2 regions of the Streptomyces sp. NPDC058678 genome follow, and region 2 is predicted to be linked to the other one. Evidence: predicted binding sites of a transcription regulator. Region 2 holds the regulator's gene; the other holds the start of a gene.
What was found. The regulator HspR, encoded in region 2, represses chaperone genes until heat shock. The targets are predictions, from matches to a motif close to TTGAGNNNNNNNNNCTCAA.
Positions count from the first base shown of each region.

Region 1: lon (endopeptidase La) is a predicted target of HspR. The motif match lies at 4,581-4,599, and genes of this name have one in related genera.

Region 1 is NZ_JBHXSG010000081.1:23,623-31,940, reverse strand. It holds gene ACFWWR_RS42225 (response regulator transcription factor) at 1-726, opposite strand, end outside; gene ACFWWR_RS42220 (spermidine synthase) at 851-1,528, opposite strand; gene ACFWWR_RS42215 (rhomboid-like protein) at 1,993-2,841, shown strand; gene ACFWWR_RS42210 (GNAT family N-acetyltransferase) at 3,019-3,771, opposite strand; gene ACFWWR_RS42205 (GNAT family N-acetyltransferase) at 3,816-4,361, opposite strand; gene lon (endopeptidase La) at 4,622-7,045, shown strand; gene ACFWWR_RS42195 (lysozyme) at 7,128-7,976, opposite strand; gene ACFWWR_RS42190 (MarR family winged helix-turn-helix transcriptional regulator) at 8,262-8,318, shown strand, end outside.
Region 2 is NZ_JBHXSG010000016.1:10,973-19,290, reverse strand. It holds gene ACFWWR_RS16870 (ATP-binding protein) at 1-448, opposite strand, end outside; gene ACFWWR_RS16865 (helix-turn-helix domain-containing protein) at 670-1,551, shown strand; gene ACFWWR_RS16860 (DUF397 domain-containing protein) at 1,561-1,743, shown strand; gene ACFWWR_RS16855 (sugar ABC transporter substrate-binding protein) at 1,764-2,870, opposite strand; gene ACFWWR_RS16850 (fibronectin type III domain-containing protein) at 3,166-4,617, shown strand; gene ACFWWR_RS16845 (heat shock protein transcriptional repressor HspR) at 4,755-5,201, opposite strand; gene dnaJ (molecular chaperone DnaJ) at 5,207-6,397, opposite strand; gene grpE (nucleotide exchange factor GrpE) at 6,431-7,111, opposite strand; gene dnaK (molecular chaperone DnaK) at 7,108-8,318, opposite strand, start outside.

The DNA of each region.
Region 1 (8,318 bases), on a different contig from region 2:
CGTCTCCAGGGCGTAGCCCACGCCGTGCACCGTGCGGATCCGCTCGGCACCGATCTTCCGCCGCAGCGCCTTGATGTGGCTGTCGACGGTCCGGGTGCCGGAGGCGTCCGCCCAGTCCCAGACCTCCGCCAGGAGCTGCTCACGGGAGAGCACCGCGCGCGGCGTGTTGGCCAGGCAGACCAGGAGGTCGAACTCCGTGGGCGTCAGGTGGACGTCCTCGGAGCGCACCCGCACCCGGCGCTGCGCGTGGTCGATCTCCAGCTCGCCGAGCCGCAGGATCCCACTGCGCGGGGTCGACGCGGCGATCGCGGCCCGCTCCACGCGGCGCAGCAGGACGTGCACGCGCGCGGCCAGCTCCCGCATGGAGAACGGCTTGGTCATGTAGTCGTCGGCGCCGACGCCGAGCCCGACCAGCATGTCGGTCTCGTCGTCCCGCGCGGTGAGCATCATCACCGGCACCGGCCGGGCGGCCTGCACGCGGCGGCAGACCTCCAGACCGTCGAAGCCGGGCAGCATGATGTCGAGGATCAGCAGGTCGGGCTGCCAGGCCTCGGCGGTGTCGACCGCGGACGGACCGTCGCCCGCTGTTTGCACGAGGAATCCCTCGGCGCGCAGGCGGGTCGCGATGGCGTCCACGATCGTCGGATCGTCTTCGACGACAAGCACCCGTCGCTGTGCGCCCGGGGTCGTCGCCGTGCCGTTGTGGGAGGTGTGTGTCTGCTCCATCGCCCGCCCCTGAGGTGTGCAATTCCGGAACCAGTGGGGTGATTCCTTGTCCGCGCATGACTGCGCTTGACGCTTGAATGATCGGCGTCAGGGAAGCAGAGTACGGGGAGTCACCTCGGGTTTGCTATCCAGGTCGGACGGCGATGTGCACGACGTCCGGAACGCCCCGGGCAACCGGGATCTCTTCGGTACGCACCTGCTGGAACCCGGCATTCCGTAGAGTTCCTTCAAATTCCGGAGAGGGCTGGGCGGACCACACCGCCAGTACCCCTCCTGGCCTCAACATCCTTGTGCAGCTTGCCAGTCCGGCCGCGGAGTACAGGCCGTGGTTGCCCTCGGTGACCGTCCAGTCGGGCCCGTTGTCGATGTCCAGGCACAGCGCGTCGAACGTGTCGCATGTCTCATTGACGAAAGCGACAAGATCCGTTTCCACAATTCGGGTGCGCGGGTCGGCGAGGGCCTGCTCCGAGAGCGCGGACAGCGGCCCCGCACGGTGCCAGTCGATGACGGCGCGTTCCCGCTCGACCACGGTGATCCGGCCCCAGCGGGGATCGGCCGCGGCGTGCGCGAGCGAGAAGCCGACGCCGAGGCCGCCGATGAGCACGCTCGGCTCCCCGCGACCGTCGAGCGCGTCCAGCGCCGCGTCCACGAGCCGCCGCTCCGAGCGGCCGTCGGAGGTGTCCATCAGGAAGCAGCCGTTGACGATGATCTGCAGTAACTCGCCGTGCCGTCGCAGGACGACCTCGCCGTGCGGACCCTCGCGCCGGTCCAGGACCTGTGGAATGTCGTACGAGGTGGGCATCGGCCCATCCTGCCAGGTGGGAGGGGATGGGCCGAGCGGTTCGGCGAGGAACGGACCGCCTCGGACGGTGAGCCCGTGGCCGTACGGATGGCCGCGTCCTCGGTGTCGTCCGGGATGTCCGGCCGAGCCGTCTCCGCCGCCGCCATGAAGCGCGGACTCCGCCATGAAGCGCGGAAGTTCGAAGGACAGCCGGCCTTCCGCCCGCGCCCGGCCGAAGGCCACGTCGAGCCGGGCGGCGTCCGAGGCGCCGTGGTCGGTCGGCGGGGCGGCGGCCCTTCTCGGCGGTCTCGGGGAGGACCGCGGGGCGTTCGAGCTGCACGCGTACGACTGCGGGGACCGGGTTGCCCGTGGCCCGGGACGTTCCTTGAGAAGTGGCTGTGAATCGGCGCCGGGGTGGCGCCGGTCACAGACACCGGCCCTGCGGGGCGCGGAGTGTGGGGCGGGAACGGAAGGAGCGCCTCACCGTGGAACGGACTGAGACGGTGGGTACGACGGACTCGTCGGCGCCCGCGGAGGTGTCGCCGCCCCCGGAAGTGCCCCCTCCTCCGCGCTACGACGCCTGTATGCCCGACCTGTCAGGGCTGTTGGACGGGATGCCGCGCCAGCGAGGGGCGTCGGCGAACGTGCCGGAACATCCGGCTGTCCCGGTCGCGCCGGCGGCCGCCCCCGCGGTCGAGCCCTCGGGAAGCCGCCGCCTCCGCCCCTGGCGTCTGCTGCCCACCCCCACCGGGACACCGTTCACCTTCGGTTACGGTGCCGTCCTCGCCGTCACCTCGCTGGTCACCGCGTACGCCGATCCCGCCCTCGTGCACCAGCTCCACCAGGCCTCCAGCACCGATGTGGCGCACCTCGTGCGGATGCCCGCACTGGTGCTGCCGGCCAGCGCGCTGTGGATCGCGGGCGGAATCTTCTCGCCGTACGCGATCGGCTTCCTGCTCGTGCTCACCGCGCTGGAGCGGCGCACAGGCGGCCTGCGCACGGCCGGTGTCTTCTTCCTCGGGCACGTCCTCGCCACCCTCGCGACCGAGGTCCCGGTGGGCCTCGCGGTGCTCGTCGGCCACCTGCCCGACAGCTCGCTGCACCGCCTCGACTACGGCGTCAGCTTCGGTGTCGCCGCGGCGTTGGGCGCCCTGGCCGGACTCCTCACGCCATGGCTGCGCTGGCCGCTGCTCGCCCTGTTCGGCGGGGTGCTGGTCCTGGACCTGCTCGCGTTCACCGACCCGCTGACCAACTGGGGCCACCTGATCGCACTGGCGATCGGCGTCGCGACCTGGCCGGTGACGCGGGGCTCGCATCGGGCGCGGGCCGCGTAGGACCGCGTGGCCGCAGGGGCCCATCCGAACCGGGCCGATGAGGGCGAGCGCGCGGTCCGTGATGACGGTGTCCCGTCGTCGTTGTGAAGCCGTCCCAGTGTCACCGGTTCCCGGAGCAGCCACGCGTCGAGGTACGGCGGTTTCTCGGCGGTGGGCCAGTGGTTGAGGTGGTGGGGGTCAGCCGGCGGGCGGTGACCAGACGTACGGCGTGGTCGTGGTGACCGCGTGGAAGCCCAGGCGTCGCAGGATGGGCGCGCTGTCGTCGGAGGCGTCGACGTGCAGGTAGGTCACGTCCCGGGCGGCGGCGAGCCGGGCCCGCTCGGCCACCAGGGCGCGGTAGATGCCCTTCCCCCGCCACTCGGCGAGCGTGGAGCCGCCCCACAGGCTCGCGAACCCCGTGCCCGCGCGGAAGGCGAGCCAGGCGGCGCACACCACCTCCCCGTCGGCCTCGGCGACGTACACGGCGATCTCGTCCGGAGCGGCGGCGACCCGCCCGATCAGGTCCTCGGCGAGCCAGCTCCAGTCGTCGTCCCACACGGCCGACTCCATGGCGGCGATCCGCCGCAGGTCCGCGTCCGCCGTGACCCGGCGCAGCGTGACACCGTCCGGCAGGACCGGTGCGCGTACGGCCATCTCGGCGGCGCGTCCGACGAGTACCGTCTCCCGTTCCTCGGGCACGAACCCGGCCGTCCGTAGCCGGTCGGTGAGGTCGGCCGGGACGTCGTGCGCCCGGGTCTTCCACTCCACGGCCTCGCCGCGCCCCGCGAAGAAGTCCCGCTGTCGCGCGATCAGGCGGTCCAGCGCGTCGCCGTCCACGCCGAGGTCACGCGGTCCGCTGACGAACCCGCGGAACTGCCCGACGATCCGCAGCAGCGGACCGTCCTGTTCGTACGTCACTCCCAGCGGCGGGGTCGGGGGAGCGCCACGCATCTGGTCGTCGTAGGCGGCGAGGAGGACGTGTGCGGTGGTGTCTGTCACCGGATGACGGTCGGGGCAGGGGGCGGGTGTCGGCAACCGGATTTCCTGGGGCGCCGTCGGCCGCGGCCGCTCGGGTTCACACGTCGCGCCCCGGCACGCACGCGTGGCAGGTGCTGGTCGTGCCAACCATCCGTGTGCAACAGCGCGCCGCGCATGGTGCCCTCCAGGGCGAACCCGGCCTTCGCGGCGACGCGGCAGGACGCCGGGTCGGCCACCGAGTGGCACGGCGTGAGCCGGTGCAGGCCCACGTTGTCCAGGGCCCACCGGCTGAGGCGACGCGCGGCCTCGGCGGCGATGCCGCCGCCCCGTCCGGCGGGCAGCACCCAGTAGGCGGTCTCGGCGTTGCCGCGGTCGAGGTCGGTGCCGATCCACGCGGCAGGGCCGACGACCTCGCCGCCGTCGACCCGCGCGATCGCCCAGACCCCGGCGGTCCCCGCCGCCCGGCGCTCGTGCATCCGCTCCACGCGCACGCGTGCCTCGTCGTAGGACAGTGCGGGCAGGAGGTTCCACCGACTGACCGCCGGACCGTGACTGGCGGCCACGAGCGCACCGGCGTCCGCTAGCCGCCACGGCCGGGGCTCAGGACCGGTGCCGGGAAGGTCGAGGCCGGGTTGGGTGTTGTCGGAGATGCGGCCGGCGGGGGACGACCGGAGGTATGGGAGCGATCACCGGGGGAGCGTTACATGCCTGGTCAGGCGGCAGTCGGCAAGTGATCGCTCACAGCGAACACGGGCCGGGGAACAATCCGGGGCTCACGTGCATTGAGTCGGCATAGCTCAACTTGACTGCCGAAGGGGAGATCATGGCTGCTGAGTCCACGGCGTTCACACCGCTCGCCCTGCCCGTGCTGCCGCTCGACGACGAGGTCGTGCTGCCCGGGATGGTGGTTCCGCTGGACCTGAACGACGCCGATGTGCGCGCCGCGGTGGAGGCCGCCCAGGCCGCCGCACGCTCGGAACCCGGCAAGCCCAGGGTTCTGCTGGTGCCACGCATCGACGGGACGTACGCGAGCACCGGAGTGCTCGGCACCGTCGAGCAGGTCGGCCGGCTGGCCGACGGCGACCCGGGTGCGCTGATCCGCGGTCGTGACCGCGTGAAGATCGGCGCCGGGACCACGGGGCCGGGCGCGGCGCTGTGGGTCGAGGGAACGCGGCTCGACGAGCGCGCGCCCGATCCGCTGCCGGGGCACGTCACCGAACTGGCCAAGGAGTACAAGGCCCTTGCCACGGCCTGGCTGCGCAAGCGAGGTGCCTGGCAGGTCGTCGACCGGGTGCAGGCCATCGACGACGTGTCCGCCCTCGCCGACAACTCCGGTTACTCGCCCTTCCTGACCACCGAACAGAAGGTGGAGCTGCTGGAGACGGCCGACCCGGTCGCCCGCCTCAAGCTCGCCACCCGGCATCTGCGCGACCACCTCGCCGAGCAGGATGTCGCCGAGACCATCGCCAAGGACGTCCAGGAGGGCGTCGACAAGCAGCAGCGCGAGTTCCTGCTCCGCCGCCAGCTGGAAGCCGTCCGCAAGGAACTGCGCGAGCTCAACGGCGAGTCGGAGGGCGAGGAGTCCGACGACTACCGTGCCCGCGTCGAGGCCGCCGACCTGCCCGAGAAGGTCCGGGAGGCCGCCCTCAAGGAGGTCGACAAGCTGGAGCGCTCGAGCGACCAGTCGCCCGAGGGATCGTGGATCCGGACCTGGCTCGACACCGTCCTCGAACTGCCGTGGAACGAGCGGACCGAGGACCAGTACGACATCCAGGGCGCCAAGACGATCCTGGACGCCGAGCACGCCGGCCTGGAGGACGTGAAGGAGCGGATCACCGAGTACCTGGCGGTGCGCAAGCGCCGTACCGACCGGGGGCTGGGCGTGATCGGCGGACGCCGTGGTGGCGCCGTGCTCGCGCTCGTCGGCCCGCCCGGCGTCGGCAAGACCTCCCTCGGCGAGTCCGTCGCGCACGCCATGGGGCGGAAGTTCGTCCGGGTCGCCCTCGGTGGCGTCCGGGACGAGGCCGAGATCCGCGGTCACCGCCGTACGTACGTCGGTGCGCTGCCCGGCAGGATCGTCCGGGCCATCAAGGAGGCCGGGTCGATGAACCCGGTCGTGCTCCTCGACGAGATCGACAAGGTGGGGTCCGACTTCCGGGGCGACCCGGCGGCCGCCCTCCTGGAGGTCCTGGACCCGGCGCAGAACCACACCTTCCGGGACCACTACCTGGAGGTGGAGCTGGACCTGTCGGACGTCGTCTTCCTGGCCACCGCCAACGTGCTGGAGGCCATCCCGGAGGCGCTGCTCGACCGTATGGAGCTGGTCCGCCTCGACGGTTACACCGAGGACGAGAAGATCGTCATCGCGCGCGACCACCTGCTGCCGCGTCAGCTGGAGCGGGCGGGGCTGGAGAAGGCCGAGGTCACGCTCGACGAGAGCGCGCTGCGCAAGCTCGCCGGCGAGTACACGCGTGAGGCGGGCGTCCGCAACCTGGAGCGGTCGATCGCACGGCTGCTGCGCAAGGTCGCGGCCCAGCACGAACTGGGCGAGCGGAAGCTGCCGTTCACCGTCAGGGACGAGGATCTGCGTGCCCTGATCGGCCGGCCGCACCACGTGCCCGAGTCCGCGCAGGACCCGGCGGAGCGCCGCACCGCCGTGCCGGGCGTGGCGACGGGCCTCGCGGTCACGGGAGCGGGCGGTGACGTCCTGTTCGTCGAGGCGTCGCTGGCCGACCCGGAGACCGGCGCGGCGGGGCTGACCCTGACCGGCCAACTGGGTGACGTCATGAAGGAGTCGGCGCAGATCGCGCTGAGCTTCCTGCGCTCGCACGGGGCGGAACTGGAACTCCCCGTGGCCGACCTGAAGGACCGGGGCGTGCACATCCACTTCCCGGCGGGCGCGGTGCCGAAGGACGGCCCGAGCGCGGGCGTCACGATGACGACCGCGCTGGCGTCGCTGCTGAGCGGACGGCTGGTCCGTACGGACGTGGCGATGACGGGCGAGGTCTCGCTGACGGGGCGTGTCCTGCCCATCGGCGGCGTGAAGCAGAAGCTGCTGGCCGCGCACCGGGCGGGCGTGACGACCGTCGTCATCCCGAAGCGCAACGAGCCCGACCTGGACGACGTCCCGGCCGAGGTCCTGGACAAGCTCGACGTCCACGCCGTCACGGACGTCCGCCAGGTCCTGGAGCTGGCGCTGACGCCGGCGACGAACGGGGCCACGCCGGAGGTTCCGGTGGCGGCGTGACGGACGCTGCCGGATGAGGTGAGGCCCGGGTCCCTGTGAGGGAGGCCCGGGCCTTCGCCTGTCTGTGCCTGACTGCGCGGGGTCAGCCGTTGGCGAGGGCCACGACCCGGTCGAGGGCGCCGTAGAACCTGTCGTGGTCGCCGACGGTCGGGCCGGAGGACGTGTACTGCCACATGGTGTAGCCGCTCCAGCCGGCCGGCAGGGTCCCCGCCGTCGACGCGTACCGCGCGATCCACAGCGGGTTGGCGGCGAAGCCGGCGTGGTTGCCGGTGCACTGGGTCCACCAGCTGGTGGCCGTGTAGATCACCGCGTCCCGGCCCGTGCGCGCCCGGTACTGGTTCAGGAAGTCACGGATCCAGGTGACCATCGCGCTCCGCGTCTTGCCGTAGCAGGTGTCGCCGTACGGGTTCCACTCGATGTCGAGCACGCCGGGCAGCGTCCTGCCGTCCTGGGACCAGCCGCCGCCGTGGTCGACGAAGTAGTCGGCCTGCGTTGCGCCGGTCGTGGTGTCCGGGGTGGCGAAGTGGTAGGCGCCGCGGATCATGCCGACGTTGTACGAGCCGTTGTACTGCTGGGCGTGGTAGGGGTTCGTGTAGTACGTCCCCTCGGTCGCCTTCGCGTAGGCCCACCTGACCCCGCTGCCCCACAACGTCGGCCAGTCGACGTTGCCCTGATGGCTGGAGACGTCGACGCCCTCGGCCTGGGCGGCGCGGTTGTCGGCGGGGACACCGTTCCGGCCGTCGTGGGCGAGGACGCCCATGCCCATGTGGGCGGTGCCGCGGGCGGGACTGGGGGCGGTCTCCGCGGAGGCCTGGGCGGTGAGGGCGAGAGGCAGCGCGGCGAGCAGGGGGCCGGCGAGTAAGCGGCGCCGGGGGTGGAGCGGGCGGAGGGCGTGGGGGGCGCGGAGCGAACCGGGTCTGTGCACGTACATAGCGTGCCTGCGAGGGCCCGGCGGTGCTCGGTGGTGGAGGGAGAACGGGTGACGGGGGGACGGGGGTGACGGGGGTGACAAGGAACGACCCGTCGGGTCTGGTGCTGGCGTGAGCATGCCAATCTCACCGTCCGGTGAAACGAGCTACGCACGTAGAACGCCCGGGTGGGAAGCAGGCCCGGACGCTGCCGTTGGTCCAGCCCTGCGAAATACTGGCGGAGCTGCGGCGATGACGGCGCTCGGCGCAAACTTTCAGGACCGGGCAAAACCGAGGCAGGGGCTGACGTGCACGAAGACGGAAACGGCGACGGACGTGGAGCCGCGTCTGGGGGTCCCCCCTCT
Region 2 (8,318 bases):
AGCGGGGGCGGAACGATCCCCCGCCCCCACCCAGCTCGAACCACACCCCCTTGGCGAACCGCCCCGCCCTCTCGGCGGCGACACCCCACGTGTCCGCCATCTCCGCGACGAGCGCGAGCCCTCTCCCCCAGCAGGCAACGGCCCCTGCGGCGGGGTGCGTGACGACGGGTGGGTCAGGGCTCTCGTCGAACACGCTCACGTGGAAGCGGGCCGGGGTGAGGCGGACGCGGAGCATGGCGGTGCCCTTGGTGTGCAGGTGGACGTTGGTGACGAGTTCCGACGTGCACAGGGCGGCGGGCATGACGAGGAGTTCACGGTCGTGGGTGAAGAGAACGGCACGTACGAAGTCACGGCAGACGCGGGGTGCGGTGGCGTCGGCGGGGGCGAACAGGCTGTATTCGTGGGTGAGTTGGGTGGGGCGGTGGGCGGGGTGGCGGGCTGGGTCCACGGAGGGCTCCTGAATACGAAGGGGCTTGCCCGGCGATGGCGGTGCCCGGGTGCGGGTGCTCTTTCGGCTTACGGGCAGGGGAGGTTGGGCGGTTTCAGTGCGTTACTGATTCCATACTCAAGGTAGCGATGAACGGTTCTCGCGAGCAACCTGATCACCAGAATCGGTGGACTAACCATCGCCGACGGGGCAGACTTTGGGCCGATCACCAAGGAGAACCCGTGGGACTGCGCACCACCATCAGCGAACGACAGCGGCGACTCGGCTTCGAACTCAAACAACTGCGCGAACAGGTGGGGTTGACCACCAGTGAAGCCGCCGATCGGATCGGCATGACGCGCGGGCAGCTGGGGCACATCGAGGCCGGCCGGACCTCGATCCTCACCGAGCGACTACTCGACCTCTGCCGCGTCTATGGTTGCTCAGAGGAGCCCTACATCGAGACCTTGGTATGCCTCTCCGAGTCCAGCGGCAAAGGCTGGTGGCGCGCCTACCGGAAGCACATGGGGCCGGACTCCCTGAACCTGGCCGAGCTCGAATCAGAGGCTGCAGCCATCCGGACACACGAGCCACTGTTCATCCCGGGCCTCTTCCAGACGGCCGACTACACGCGGGCCATCTTCACCAGCGAGGACCTGGGCTTTGCGAACATCGAGGAGGGGCTGAGGTTCCGTATGGAACGGCAGCACATCCTGACGCGCGAGAACCCGCCGTCCGTGCATGCCGTCATCCACGAGTCCGCGCTGCACATGCGGTTCGGCGGCACGGAGGTCGTACGGGAGCAGTTGCTGCATCTCATCGAGCTGGCGCGCCTGCCGAACGTGACCATCCAGGTCTATCCGTTCACCTCCCAGGCGCACGCGGCTCTCACCGGCAACTTCGCCCATATCATCCCCACCAACCCGAAGTTGGGCACCGTCGTGGTCGAACAGCTACTGGGCTCCCACTACTTGGTGCAGCAGCGCCATCTCCGGGAGTACAACTCGCTGTTCGACCGGATCGCGAAGAACGCCCTCGCCCCTATCGACGTATCGTTGGCCCCCGAAACACACTCGGTAAAGGACTCGCTGGCCCTCATCCAGCATGTGCTCTACACCCTCTGAGGAGGCGCGGTGACCGAACTGCACTGGCAGAAGTCGTCGTACAGCGGCGGCCCGGAAGGCAACTGCCTCTACGTCGCCACCGCCCCCGACAAAACGATCCGCCTACGCGAGAGCGACACCCCGGACGTCATCCTGACCGCCGCCCCCGCCGGCCTCGCCGCCCTGATCCAGTACGTCACGGACGCCGACTGACAGGCCGGACACGAGGTGGGCTACTTCAGCCCGATCTCCGCGCACGCCGACTTGAAGCCGCTCGTGCAGATGTCGGACACCTTGTAGATGCCGTCCGCGACGACCGTGGACTCGATGTTGGCCTTCGTCAGGGCCACCACCGGCACCAGCTGGGCGGCGATGTCCTTGTCGGTGGGGCTGTCGACCCGGTCGGAGGCGAGGGCGTCGAACTGGATGTCCCTGCCCTGGATCTTGGCCACGGCCATCTCCGCGGCGGCCTCCGCCTCCTGCGGGTACGGCTTGTAGACGCTCATGTACTGCTCGCCCGCGACGATCCGCTGCACGGCGGAGAGTTCCGCGTCCTGGCCGGTGATCGGGGGCAGCTCGGTGACGCCCGCGGCCTCGAGGGCCTTGATGATGCCGCCGGCCATGGCGTCGTTGGCGGAGTACACCGCGGCGATGTTGCTCTTGCCGATCTTGTTGAGCGCCGCGGTCATGTTGGCCTGGGCCTCCTCCGGACTCCAGCCCTTGGTGTCGAACGACTCGGCGATCGTCACCTTGCCCTCCAGCTCGGAGCGCGCGCCCGCCTTGAACTGACCGGCGTTCGGGTCGGTGGGCGAACCGTTCATCATGACGATCTTGTCCGAGGTGTCGGCGTTCGGGCCCAGCGCTTCGATGATCGAGCGGCCCTGGACCTCGCCGACCAGCTCGTTGTCGAAGGAGACGTACGCGTCGATCGGGCCCTCGGCCAGGCGGTCGTAGGCGATGACGGGGATGCCCGCGTCCTTCGCCTTCTGCACCGTGTCGGCGATGGCGTGCGAGTCGACGGCGTCCAGCAGGATGACGTCGACCTGGTCGTCGATCATCTGCTGCATCTGGCGGGCCTGCTTGTCCGCGTCGGCCTCGCCGTTGGCGTAGATGGTCTCGCCCTTGTTGCCGGTGAGGGAGGCGACCCTCGCCTTGATGATGGGGTAGTCGAACTCCTCGTACCGCGTGTTCGTCTTCTCCGGCATCAGCACGCCGACGGTGATGTCGTTCCCCTTGGTCGGGCTCGCCTCGCTGCCACTCCCGGTCACCCCGAGCGCGCCGCAGGCGGTAAGCGAGAGGGTCATCGTGGACGCGGCCACGGATATGGCGATTCGACGCATTGGGGAGCTCACTTCTTGGTGCCTTCCGGACGTGGGCGCAGCAGTGCGACCCATGTGTCTGAAAAGCCAACGCGTCGGCGTCCCCCACCGTCAAGCGGAACTACTTAACGAGTGCGCAACGCCACGCTCCGCTTTGCATGTGAAGACATAGCGAAACTTCTCCAAACGCCCGTTACGGACTCTCCATCAAACGCACTTCCTCGGGAAGGCAAAGATCCGTACAACCAAGTCCATTCCTCGCGAGTCGTGATCACAGCGGCTGCCTCGGCCGCGCCGATCACGACCAGAGGACCGAATGAACCCAGCCAGACGCACGACCAGGGCGGCCACGACCGCCGTCGTGCTCGCCACCGCGGGCGGCCTGATCACCGCCGTCACCGCCCCCGCGTCCGCCGCGACGACCTGCACCTCGCCGGTCTTCAAGCGGCAGTTCTTCGCGAACACCACGTTCTCCGGTACACCGAAGAAAACGGACTGCGACAGCGCGATCGACCAGAACTGGGGCACGGGAGCCCCTGCCTCCGGAGTGCCGAGCAACAACTTCGGCGTCCGCTGGACGGTGACGCGCGACTTCGGCTCCGGCGGGCCCTTCGCCCTGCCCGTCTCCGCGCAGGACGGCATCCGTGTCTACCTCGACAACGTCCGCAAGGTCGACCTCTGGAAGAACGTGTCCTCGACGGTGAAGAAGACCGTCAACGTCACGATCCCGTCCGGCAGGCACACCCTCCGCGTCGACTTCGTCAACTGGACCGGGACAGCGAACGTCTCCTTCGCCTACACGCCCCGCACCTCGGCGACCGTGGACAAGGTCAAGCCCTTCGCCCCGACCGACGCGTCCGTGACGTACGACAAGGCCACCGGCAAGGCGAAGCTCACCTGGGCGAAGAACAAGGAGATGGACCTCGCCGGGTACCGCCTCTACCGGCGCCTGAAGGGCACGGCGTTCGGCAGCACACCTGCGGCGACGACCACGTCCACCTCGTACACGGACGCCACCCTGCCGGTGACCGGCGACACGTACTACTACGAGATCCGTGCCTACGACAAAGCCGGCAACACCTCGACGGGGACCGCCGACCAGGGTGTGACCACCGTCGACCGGACCGCGCCCCCGGCGCCCACCGGACTGAGCACCGCCTCCGAACCGGAGGGGCTGTGGGTCGGCTGGGGCTCGGTCTCGGGGGCTGCGTCGTACCGGGTGTACCGGGCGACGAGTGCGGAGGGGACGTACACCCGGGTCGGGAGTACGACGAGCCAGGTGTCCTACGTCGATGCCTCGGCAGCCGAGGGCAGCGCCTACTACTACCGGGTGACCGCCCTCGACACGGCCGGCAACGAGTCGGTACGGTCCGCCGCCGTCAGCGGCAGGCGCGGGGACCTCACCCCGCCGTCCGCCGTGACCGGGGTGACGGTCACGCCGACCGAGTACGGCTTCCATGTGACCTGGGACGCCAATCCGACGCCGGACCTGGCGCGTTACGTGGTGCGCCGCGGCGAGCTGCTCGGGGACGAGGAGGAGCGGATGTGCTCCCTCTACCCGGGCTACTACGTGGGCGCCGAGACCACCTCGTACGCCTACGCCACCGTTCCGGACGGCGAGGAATCCTGCTTCATCGTCGACGCCGTCGACGACGACGGGAACTCCACGTTCCAGTTGACCGGCGAGGCCCAGATCGTCATCGCGACCGAGCTCGACATGACACCGAGCACGGCGATGCCGGAGGGTCCGGCGGTCACCGCGCCGTAAGTTCTCAGAAAGAAGCCGGGCCCCCTCGTCGAGTGGGCCCGGCTTCCCTCTGGACACACTTGCCGCGCCGTAGCCCGCCCGGAAAACGCGAAGAGGGCCGGGAAACCCCGGCCCTCTCCACGAGTTGGCGTCAGCCGTCAGTCCTGCTGCCGCTTCGGCCGCCACACCACCAGCGCACTCGTCTGCTGGACCTCCTGGTACGGGACCAGGTCACGCCGGTACGACGCGTGTACCGCCGCCTCCCGCTGCCGCATCGCCGCGGCGGCGCCCTCGAGGGCCGCCTCCATCTCCGCGACGCGGGACTGCAGCGCGGCGACCTGGTTCTCCAGCTCGATGATCCGCTTGATGCCGGCCAGGTTGATGCCTTCGTCCTGCGACAACTGCTGGACGGTGCGCAGCAGTTCGATGTCGCGGGCCGAGTAGCGGCGGCCCCGGCCCGGGGTGCGGTCCGGGGAGACCAGGCCGAGGCGGTCGTACTGACGCAGGGTCTGCGGGTGCAGGCCGGAGAGCTGGGCCGCCACCGAGATGACGTAGACCGGGGTTTCCTCGGTCAGTTCATACGGGTTGCGTCGACGACCGTCCATCTCGATCATGCTCCCTTCGCGGCCTGGAACAGCTCCGCCCGCGGGTCCTCGTCCGCGGTTGCCTCGCGATACGCCTCGAGCGCTTCACGAGCATTCCCCGTCAGGTCCTTCGGAACACTCACCTCGACGGTGACCAACAGGTCGCCGCGGGTGCCGTCCTTGCGGACCGCGCCCTTGCCGCGGGCACGCATGGTGCGGCCGTTGGGCGTGCCCGGGGGCAGCTTCAGGGTGACGGAAGGACCGCCCAGGGTCGGGACCCTGACCTCGCCGCCCAGCGCCGCCTCCGCGAACGTGACCGGGACGGTCACCGTGAGGTTGTCGTCCTTGCGGCCGAAGACCGGGTGGGCGCCCACGTGCACCGTGACGTACAGGTCGCCCGCCGGGCCGCCGCGCTCGCCGGGTGCGCCCTTGCCGCGCAGCCGGATCCGCTGCCCGTCGGTGACGCCCGCCGGGATGCGGACCTGCATGGTGCGGGACGACTTGGCCCGGCCGCTGCCCTTGCAGTCGAGGCAGGGGTGCTCGGCGATCAGGCCGCGGCCCTTGCAGTCGGGGCACGGGTCGGTGAGGGAGAAGCCCCCGCCGGTGCCCCGGGCCACCTGCCCGGTGCCGACGCAGGTCGGGCACACGCGCGGTGTGCCGTTCTTGTCGCCGGTGCCCGAGCAGGCCTTGCAGGGCTGCTGCGAGGACATCCGCAGCGGGACCGTCGCGCCCTCGATCGCCTCGGTGAAACTGAGGGTGACCTCGGACTCGATGTCCTGGCCGCGCCGGGGTTGCGTACGCGTGCCCGTGCCGGCGCCGCCGCGGTTGAACAGGCCCCCGAAGACGTCACCGATGCCGCCGCCGAAACCGCCGGCGCCTCCTTGGGAGCTGCCGCCCTGGGCGCCACCTCCGAAGAGGTCACCCAGGTCGAAGTTGAAGGAGCCGCCGCCCGCGCCCGGCCCCGGGCGGAAGCCGCCGTTGCCGAAGAGGGCGCGGGCCTCGTCGTACTCCTTGCGCTTCTTGGGGTCGCCGAGGATGTCGTTGGCCTCGGAGATCTCCTTGAAGCGCTCCTCGGCCCTGGCGTTGCCCTTGTTGGCGTCCGGGTGGAACTCGCGGGCGAGCTTCCGGTACGCCTTCTTGATCTCGGCCTCGGTGGCGTCCTTGGGGACGCCGAGGACCTTGTAGTAGTCCTTCTCGATGAAGTCCTTGGTGCTCATCCTCGACGTCCCTCCTTCCACGTGGGTTCAAGCTCAGCCCTCGTCCGGGCCACCGCTCTCCTTGTCGTCGGCGGCGGAGGCCCCGGATGCACCGGATGACGTCTCCGCCTCGTCGCCCTTGACGCTCTGCGCGCCGGGCTGGGGCTCGGCCACGGCCACCCGCGCGGGGCGGATGGTGCGCTCGCCGAACCGGTACCCGGGCTGCAGAATCGCCACGCACGTCGTCTCCGTGACGTCCGGCGCGTACGAGTGCATCAGGGCCTCGTGGATCGTCGGGTCGAAGGGCTCGCCCTCCTTGCCGAACTGCTGCAGACCCATCTTCGCCGCGACGGTCTCCAGCGACTCCGCGACGGACTTGAATCCGCCGACGAGTTCGCCGTGTTCCCGCGCGCGGCCGATGTCGTCGAGGACGGGCAGGAGCTCGGTCAGGAGGTTCGCGATGGCGATCTCCTTGACCGCGATCCGGTCCCGCTCGACCCGGCGGCGGTAGTTCTGGAACTCGGCCTGGAGCCGCTGGAGGTCCGCGGTGCGCTCGTCGAGCGCCGTGCGTGCCTGGTCCAGCTGGGCCGTCAGGCCTGCCAACTGTGCTGATGCGTCCCCGGCCGGGGCCGCCCCCTCCCCGGAGGGGGAGGCGGCCTGCGGCTCGGCGTCGTCGGGGGTGGCGCCGGAAGGGACGTCGGGCTTCTCGTCGAAGCCCGGGGTCTCCTCCGTCACGCGGCACCGTCCTTGCGCTCGTCGTCCACGATCTCGGCGTCCACGACGTCGTCGTCGGCCTTGGGCGCCTCGTCACCGGCGGACGCGCCACCGGTGGCCTGCGCACCCTGCGCGTCGGCGTACATGGCCTGGCCGAGCTTCTGCGAGACGGCCGCGACCTTCTCGGTGGCGGTACGGATCTCGGCGGTGTCCTCGCCCTTGAGCGCGGCCTTGAGCTCCTCGACCGAGGCCTCGACCTCGGTCTTGATCTCGCCGGGGACCTTGTCCTCGTTGTCCTTGAGGAACTTCTCCGTCTGGTAGACGAGCTGCTCGCCCTGGTTGCGGGTCTCGGCGGCCTCGCGGCGGGCGTGGTCCTCCTCCGCGTACTTCTCGGCCTCCTGGCGCATCCGGTCGACCTCGTCCTTCGGCAGCGAGGAGCCGCCGGTGACGGTCATCTTCTGCTCCTTGCCCGTGCCGAGGTCCTTCGCGGTCACGTGCATGATGCCGTTGGCGTCGATGTCGAAGGCGACCTCGATCTGCGGGACACCGCGCGGGGCAGGCGGCAGACCGGTCAGCTCGAACATCCCGAGCTTCTTGTTGTACGCCGCGATCTCGCGCTCGCCCTGGTACACCTGGATCTGGACGGACGGCTGGTTGTCCTCGGCGGTGGTGAAGATCTCGGACCGCTTGGTCGGGATCGTCGTGTTCCGCTCGATCAGCTTGGTCATGATGCCGCCCTTGGTCTCGATACCCAGGGACAGCGGGGTCACGTCGAGGAGCAGGACGTCCTTGACCTCACCCTTGAGGACACCGGCCTGCAGGGCGGCGCCGATGGCGACGACCTCGTCCGGGTTGACGCCCTTGTTGGCGTCCTGGCCGCCGGTGAGCTCCTTGACGAGCTCGGCGACGGCGGGCATCCGGGTGGAGCCACCGACGAGAACGACGTGGTCGATCTCGGAGAGGTTGATGCCGGCGTCCTTGATGACGTTGTGGAACGGCGTCTTGCAGCGCTCCAGCAGGTCGGCCGTCAGCTGCTGGAACTGAGAGCGGGTGAGCTTCTCGTCCAGGTGCAGCGGGCCCTCGGCGGACGCGGTGATGTACGGCAGGTTGATCGAGGTCTCGGTGGACGAGGACAGCTCGATCTTGGCCTTCTCGGCGGCCTCGCGGAGGCGCTGGAGGGCCATCTTGTCCTTGCCGAGGTCCACACCGTGGCCGGACGCGAACTGCT